Regions from separate parts of the Colwellia sp. MB02u-14 genome, predicted to be linked through region 1. Evidence: predicted binding sites of a transcription regulator. Region 1 holds the regulator's gene; the other holds the start of a gene.

Region 1 (4,442 bases):
CTGCAAAAGCAGGTACCCACCAAGCATGAATAACATCGTCAGAAGTGATTAAAAATCGTACTTTCTTATTAACTGGAATGACAAGGTGTTTATCAACCTCGAGTAAATAATTTTCACCTTTGACTTTGTCGCCGGCATCAACACTAAGGTGTTTACCTTCTTGTGTTTCATACTGTGGTCTTGGCGTAGATAAAACGGAGTAGAACTCAATATCTTGATCAAAATATTTATAATGCCACTTCCACTGAGAACCTGTGATCTGAATGGTAACGTCAGAATCGTCGTTATTTTCCATTTCGATCAGTGTTTTCGTTGCTGGTACAGCCATAGCGATAAGAATGACAATGGGAATTGCTGTCCAGAGAATCTCTACTTTTGTACTTTCATGAAAATCTGCTGATTTAGCCCCTTTGGATTTTCGGTGGAAAACCATTGACCAAAACATAGCACCAAAAACAACCACACCGATTGCTACACATATATACATTGCGAGCATATGTAGATCGTAAACATCTCTACTTACTTCTGTTACACCCTTGGTCAGATTTAATTGCATATCTGCCCAAGCTGAACTGGAAAGAACACTCCCCAACAACAGCCAACCTAGGTTACGTCTTTTCACACGACATCTCCTTCACCCTATAAAAGTTTAAAACTTGATACCTAGGACAAAACACATCCTTTAGTACGGATTTTTATTATTTTCTTAGCAATTTTGTTATCAACCAGTTAGCGTCAACAACATCGTCTTATATTTATATTTGTACACATTCCAAACTAGAATTACTTAAAAGTTGATCTGGGTCAATTTAAAAATCGAGCTATTTTAAAATAAAAACCAATAAAAACAATAGAGTATCAACTCTAATACAGATAAAAGCCTAATAACAAAGGGCTGTAGCCGTAGTATTAAAAATAAACAGCTGAGTATAAATACGCATATTGCAAAAATTGATCTTGGTTGTTTTTTAATCAGAGAAAGATAAAGTTGTTTGAATGGGCTTTAGAATGAAAATTATTCTTAGTAAAGAGAAAGGTTTGCATGAAAAGAATACGAAAGGTTAGAAAAGCAAACTTTAGCCTATTTTATACACTAAAGTTTGCCGAGCAGTTTGACGTAATTAATACTATATTTGTTAGATAAATTGACTTAGTTACCACCAAGTTTATTGGATAGGATAGGTTAACTTAATTACATCCAGTCTGCCGAGCGAATAACGCCAACAGCCAACCCTTCAATATTAAACTCTTGATCAGACAAATCGACTTTTATAGGAGAGAAGTCATCATTTTCAGCATGTAAGTAAACGATGTTACCTTCTCGTTTATAACGTTTAACCGTAACATTTTCTTCGACACGAGCAACAATTACTTGGCCATTCTGTACATCGGTCGTTTGATGAACAGCTAACAAGTCACCATCAAGTATGCCGATATTTTTCATGCTTTCGCCATTAACTCTCAATAAGTAATCAGCGGCTGGGTGGAACAAATTACCATCAACTTTGTAATGATCTTCAACATGCTCTGCAGCTAAAATAGGTTCACCTGCAGCCACTCTGCCGATTAAAGGTAAACCGGCTTCTTCCATTAACTTCTCAGTCAAACGAATGCCGCGAGAAGTACCTGGCAACATTTCTATATAGCCTTTTTTAGCCAAAGCTTTTAAATGTTCCTCTGCTGCATTTGCTGATTTAAAGCCAAAAAACTTGGCTATTTCAGCACGTGTTGGTGGCATACCCGTATCGCTTATTTTGTCTTTGATCAGATCAAAAACTTGTTGTTGTCGGTTCGTTAGAGGGCGTAATTCGCTGATTTCATTTAGCATAGGGAGCCTGTAAATTTACACAGTTGTTACTGTGAGTATATACAGGTCGTTATTAAAGGCAAGCTTTCTGGGATAATTATTTTTGAAAACTACCTGATTTTAAATAATGAATAACTTGCTCAATCACTTTTTCATTTTTCATCATAAACGGATGGGTTGTTTCCATTTCAATGTGATCATTCATACCATCAAGTTTGGTACTAGCAACCGAAACTTTACCATCATCTTTATCAGGAATAAGTGTTGATAATATCCAATTAATACTTTGATTACCGGCAATAACACCCAAATCAAAATTAGCATTGCCAAGATTACTAGGGATACTAAATTCGCCGGTACCTAATTGCATACCCGCATCACCATTGATGAAACTAAAACCAGGTGTATTTTTTAGTTTATCAACAACTTCACTGCCTTTGTTTGGTGGACCCAGCATCACGACTTTATTTAAATTAGGTATTTTGTGCATACTTAAATATTGGCGAACTAATATACCGCCCATTGAATGGGTAACAAAGTTAACTTGACGACTTTCACAAATTAATAGCGCTTTAGAAATCACTTTTTCAGCCAACTCTTCTATCGAATAATCTCTAGAAGGGTAGTTGATATTTATCACAAAATAACCTTCTGTCAATAGTCGTTTTTCAATAGCTTTCATGGAGTTAGCCGAACGTGCAAGCCCATGCAGTAAAATTACACATTCACCATTAGCTAAAGAATCTGCTGGCTCTTCAAAAGAAGCTTGAATTTTATAGCCACGTTCAACCGAAGTATCTAGGCTGTCTTGTTCAATCATATTTTTTAAACGAATTTCTGCATCAGTAATTTTTTTACTAAATTGTTCTTTAAGTAGCGCTAGGTCTGACTTAAGTGCTGCAATTTTTTCATTCATAGCTGCGCTCCATCATTTTTTATGTTGAACGTTAATTATTGACGCTTTATTCATTTCTGAAAAGAAGCGAGATAATATTTTTTAAAACACAATTTTAGTATCATATTAAAAGGGCTAATAACTTTAAACATCTTCCATTAGCATGCAGTTATACGTTTATAGGGAGTATAACGTTATGTGTTCTCGGTTTGGCAATAAATATTAATTTCTGCGCAGTGCTTTACACTGAGGTAACTCCCAAAGACGCATCGCTAACAACAAACCAATATGTTGTGGTTTGTCTAAAGGTAACAAGGCATCTTCCTGGTTTATCTTTACTACTGGCAACTATTTTCTCGTTTAGCATAGCCGATGTTAGCTAGTACTCGTCCGCAGAAAGCTCATCGCTATTTTGTTTTCCTGAAGCGAGTTCTCGACTAATTTTTTGAATATGGGTCTCAGAACTTTTTACTGATTTTTCAGTAGTCAGGTTCAATGTTTTTAAAGTATCGATCATCGCCAAATCGACATTTTTATTACTTTGTAACGCGTTAACCAGCGGCGTTAAAAAAGACGCCATATTTTCACTAAATAACGCCAAAGTTTCAGCTAATGCTGAATCATCTGGTTTTTCAATATTCACTTGCAGTTTAAGACTGGCAAGCGTTTCATTCAAGCTATCTAACGCTGCAGATTTAGGCTCTAACAAAGCTTCTCCTATTTGATTGAGCCCTTTTTGCAATAACGATATTTGGCTAGCAACAGCCGCAATCGGGTTATCACTATCACCCAAGCTTTGATAACGAACAAAATCTGCCTTAATTTGTTGCCAACGCACTTTTTCTTCACTGGTTTGATTGTTGCGCAGCTCGGCTAATTTAAGTAAATTTTCTTCAGCGCCTATGGTGAGTGTTTGCGCTTCACCACGATAATGATCGGCGATAAGCTGCTCGACTTCCTCTTCGGTCATAACCGGTACTACTTTTTCCGCCATCTTATTCATATTGCGATAGCTTCCTTGTAACTTGAACGAAGGCTCAGTGCGGTACTTATCGTCTTGGGCGGCAGAGGCAATGTACTGTTGATTGGCTTTTAATACCGTCGCTTGAATTTTACGAATACGTTTAATAACCGCAACTATTTCATTGACCTCTGCTTGCGAGTAATTATGCTTTAGCTCAGTTGTGGCAACTTGTTGGCCATCGGCAATTTTAACCAAGTTATAGAGGTCGTCCATATCTCGGGTCGCTAGTGGTGCGATATAGCGATTACTGGTTAAGCTATTTTCAATAAAGCTTAAAGAGAACTCTTCTTCTCGACCACTTAAGGTATCACCTAAGTTATAAATATCGGCTCGGTTAGCCAACATATCAGGAATGCTAAATGCTTCTCCTGATTCGGTATAAGGATTACCAGCCATGACAACTGCAAATTTTTTGCCGCGCATATCATAGGTTTTACTGTCACCATTCCAAACACCCTCCACTTTTCTTGAGCCATCACATAAGGAAATAAACTTTTGTAAAAACTCAGGATTAGTATGCTGAATATCATCAAGGTACAACATAACATTGTTACCCATTTCGAAGGCTAAGTTAATCTTTTCAACTTCATTTTTAGCTGTTGAGTTGTTTGCCTGAGCGGGATCTAGTGACAACTGTTCGTGTCCTATCGACGGACAGTTTATTTTAACAAAGGTCATACCTAGCTTACTGGCAACGTATTCAATAAGCGTTGTTT
Region 2 (4,442 bases), on a different contig from region 1:
AAATAGGGCGAGTATGGGGTAATTCAAAAAGGTGATGTCTTTGTTCCCATGAACAAAACGATTGTGATTTCAATTGAAATACACTCTCAACTTTTCTTTTCAGCCATTTTTGAGGTAATTCAGGAAAAATTTGAAAAAGGTTATGTCCAACGACATCATCTGTTTTTTTATTCGCATGAATTTCTAAGTATCTATTCCAAAATACAATGTTGTATTGATTATCAATAATCAAAATACCGGTGTTTATTTTGTTGGTAATATCGGTACAAATATCATTTGGAGACATTAAAATTCTTCTAAAATTCTGTCGATAACAGCTTTGATGTTGTTAATTGCCAATTCAGGTATAAACAAAATCATATCGCAATTAAATGAATAGTCAGTAACTTGATACGTTATTTTAACTTTTAATGCTAAATCCCAATTAAAAGATTGTTGAGCAAGATGATCCGATACAGCACTTTGTGAACCGGCTAATAAACGCGGTGCACTGTAAGACATTTGGTTATCTATTTGCTTAGCAAAAACATTTAAAAAAGTGGTTGTTAAAATCGAACTTAAGTCAATAATCTGTTCTTCCACTGATAACTCATCAGGTTCATAACCCAGTAAGTCGGCAAGACGATCAGAATCTTTGGGTTTATAAACTAATAACGCTTCACCACGAATACCTTCATAACCAAAGAAACCCTGACTGACAACTGCAGCAGAGTTTTCGTTATTACTTAAGGTTTCAATAAGACTAAGCGTACTGACTTGTTCAATACTGGGTACTTTCAAATAAACGAAGGTGTCTAAGAACCTTGCAAGTTGGTCACTTGCTTGACCCATAGCAACATTGATTATTTCTTGTAAACAATCTTGTTGATCTTCATTTAAATTAAGTTCACTCATAAAAAACCGTGATTTTTCAAATTAGTATTAAGGATATCTAATTGAACAGGTTTGCGCATAAAAGCTTTCGCGCCTAGTTCAAGTACTTTATTTTGCATTTCTGGTTGAATATCAGCAGATATAACAAAAATTGCTGGTGTGATTTTTTCATCTTTTAGTGTTTGTAGAACACCTAAACCGTCTAAAACAGGCATAGTAAGATCAAGGAATAAGATGTCAAATTGTTGACTTCGCAAAAGTTCAACGGCCTCTTGGCCATTTTTTGCTAATTGTGCGTTGGCAGATAGTTGCTCTGGTAAGCTTCGTAAAACTTGTTTACGCGCCATATTAGAGTCATCACAAACGAGAACTGAAAAGCTCATGTGATTGGTATTCCTTTATTATTTTTATTTTATAATACTAATCTACCTTAAATTATGTGCACTGTTAATGAATAAAGCATAAAAAGTCATTAAATTAAGCTTTTATTGACAAAGTACATCAACAAAAGCTTAATTTAACAAAAAATAGGAAATCTTATTGTATGTATTATTTTCTTTCCTGCATTCATTATACGCCAAATATCACTGTAATTAGCATAATCGACATTATCGCAGAAAGGGTATAAATTACCGCTGCTTTCCAGTTGTAGGTTTTTAGTTTCATTTCTTCTCTCTTCATCTCTTGATAATAACAATGGATAGTAGGTTGTCATTCTCTGGTGAATTTAAATTAGTGGGTAAAAGATAAGCGATATTCGTGCCAATAATTTATTGTAAGGTTAGGTATTCTTAGGTTTTTTCATTTTTATTATACTGAAACTTTTTAAATTGAGCTTAGAACAGTCTTTATCTGTGTGCCTATTTTTTACTGTGAGGGGAACGTGGTGGTTAAATCGTAGGCCATTGCAATTGATTTTGGTTAGATTTTAGCCAAGCTTTTGCTAACAAGTAGTTAGGATAGTGCAAGACAACTAATTGCCAAAACTCAGCTGAATGATTCATGTGCCGGAGGTGGCAAAGTTCGTGAACTATTACGTAATCGATGATCCATTTAGGTGCCATTGCTAATAAAGAACTAAAACTCAGTTCTTTTCTACTATTACAACTTCCCCAGCGTGATTTATATAATCTTACATTAAATGACTTAGGTAAAACGCCAATCTTTTCTGCGTAGTGACACAGGTTTTGATCAATATAAATGTGAGTTTGTTGCTTTAACCAAGCTTGAAGTTGCTGCTTCACATATTTATCTTGCTGTTTTAGATCAGCTGCAATTTTTGTTTTTAATTTGTCAGAAAGCGTGACAATGATAATATCTTCATCAAAGGTGACGTCAGGAAATAACCCATAATGAATATCAAGGGTCTTACGTTCACCATTAATCAGTAATTGGCTGCCTTGTTGATAATGATCATTTCTAGCGGCAGGTTGGGCGTTTTGTTCGGCAATTTTTCTGTGTAGCCAAATGCTTTTTGATTTAACAATGTAAGCAATATCTTGCTCGGATACATATTTTGGCGCACGGATAATTATTTTTCCGTGCTTAACCTGTAAGCCAACCGTTTTTCTTTTGACACTACGAATAAGCTGATATGGCAACATAACTAAATATATTTAAAGTTGGTGTGCATAAATTCAAGTCATTTAACTTGCTTTAGCTTTTCGTGGTGCTTTTACTTTTACAACTGCTTCAGTTTCTAAAGGTAATTCACTACTTTTTACTTTTTCAGTAGGTGCGGTTACGTTCTTCTTTGCTGGGGTCTCTGGCTTAGCTTTTTTGGCCTGCAATGCAACAAGCACTTCTTCGCGATTTTTAGCTAAGTAAATACAAAGTTCTTCACGCACTTTTTCATCAATATTTAATGTGGTTCCTTCAAACATTTCGGCTAAGCTATCAGCCATATCAAGCATTTTGTCATACTCGTCTGCTGCTTTTTTGTCCATGAATGTTTCTACCTCCACACCTTGTCTAATGACGACAAATCGACTTTCAACTGCCATTACTTTTCCTTACCTGATCACTATTACGCTTGATAGTTTTATCATAGATGATAAAACGGCCTATACAATATAATTTAAGCTGTATATGAATACAGTACTATACGAGGTTTTTAATTAAATACAATCGTTTTATAAAACCTCGTTATTCTTAAGCACTATTTTACGGTGGTGACTATAACAACCTCACTCTAAACTTACGGCCTTTTAACTTGCCGTCACTGAGTTTTTTAAAGGCTTGTTTGGCAAATTTTCGGCTAATCGCCACATAAGCCCAGTTATCTGATAATTGGATCTTACCGACTTCGCTACCTGAAATAGTTTTATCGCCAGTAAGTGCGCCAAGAATATCGCCAGCACGAACTTTTTGCTTTTTACCGCCGTCTATTTGTATCGTCGCCATTTTAGGCGCATACACTGAAGCGTTTAATACGCTAGCATCAGGCAGTAATTCACCTTCAATAGTACGGTCAAGATAATCTTCTAATAAACCTATTTTGTAACTTTCTTTTTCACTAAAAAAAGAACAAGCAATACCGGTGCTGCCTGCTCGTCCTGTTCGGCCAATACGGTGCACATGTATTTCGCTATCGCGAGCGATATGATAATTAAAAACTGCATCTAGGGCATCAATATCTAAACCACGCGCGGCAACATCAGTCGCGACTAAAATTGAGATACTCTTATTAGAAAAGCGCACTAATACTTCAGTACGATCTCTTTGCTCTAAATCGCCATGTAAATCTTGTACATTAAAACCATAATTGCGTAGCTCATCGACAACTATTTGTACGTCTTTTTTGGTATTACAAAAAACGATACTCGATTCTGGTTGATGCTTTAATAATAATAAGCGAATACCATCGATTCGTTCACTGTCATTTTCTACTTTATAAAAGTGCTGTGAAATAGTGCTTTCTTCATGGTTGCCTTCAACCGTTACTTTCGTTGGCGACTGCATTATTTTTTTAGCAATATCGGCAATTTCTGGTGGGTAAGTCGCACTAAATAATAAGGTTTGTCGTTGTTGAGGAATTTGGCTAATAATAAAATCAACAGACGCTTGAAAGCCCATTTCTAGCATACGATCGGCTTCATCGAGTACGAGCATGTTCACATCGTCTAACTTTAACGTACCTTTACCTAAGTGATCTTCGATTCTGCCAGGTGTTCCAACGATAATGTGAGCACCATGTTCTAGTGAGCCAACTTGTGGACCAAAAGGCATACCGCCACACAGGGTCAGTATTTTGATGTTATGAATAGCACGGGCTAATTTACGAATTTCTTTCGCTACTTGGTCAGCCAATTCACGCGTTGGACAAAGAATAAGTGATTGAATACGAAAACGTTTTACGTCAAGCTTCTCTAAAACACCTAAGCCAAATGCCGCTGTTTTTCCTGAGCCAGTCTTACCTTGGGCAATAACATCGCCACCGGCAATAATGGTGGGTAAGCTCTGTGCTTGAATGTCGGTCATCTGTTGATAACCCATAGATTCTAAATTTTGAATTAACTCAGGTTTGAGTTTTAAGGTGGAAAAACTAAGCTGGCTCAACGGGAATTCCT

The links. The regulator LexA, encoded in region 1, represses DNA repair genes until DNA is damaged. The targets are predictions, from matches to a motif close to TACTGTATNNNNATACAGTA.
Region 2: the regulator LexA is predicted to act here: its motif matches at 2,954-2,973, upstream of H4J52_RS12000 (YebG family protein).

Annotation. Positions count from the first base shown of each region.
Region 1 covers NZ_JACGUX010000085.1:160,079-164,520, forward strand. The annotation lists gene coxB (cytochrome c oxidase subunit II) at 1-622, opposite strand, end outside; gene lexA (transcriptional repressor LexA) at 1,193-1,828, opposite strand; gene H4J52_RS15940 (alpha/beta fold hydrolase) at 1,905-2,723, opposite strand; gene H4J52_RS20130 (hypothetical protein) at 2,925-3,050, opposite strand; gene H4J52_RS15945 (DNA repair ATPase) at 3,082-4,442, opposite strand, start outside.
Region 2 covers NZ_JACGUX010000079.1:372,089-376,530, reverse strand. The annotation lists gene H4J52_RS12020 (sensor domain-containing diguanylate cyclase) at 1-286, opposite strand, end outside; gene H4J52_RS12015 (chemotaxis protein) at 286-894, opposite strand; gene H4J52_RS12010 (response regulator) at 891-1,256, opposite strand; gene H4J52_RS12005 (M48 family metallopeptidase) at 1,764-2,477, opposite strand; gene H4J52_RS12000 (YebG family protein) at 2,520-2,876, opposite strand; gene dbpA (ATP-dependent RNA helicase DbpA) at 3,049-4,431, opposite strand.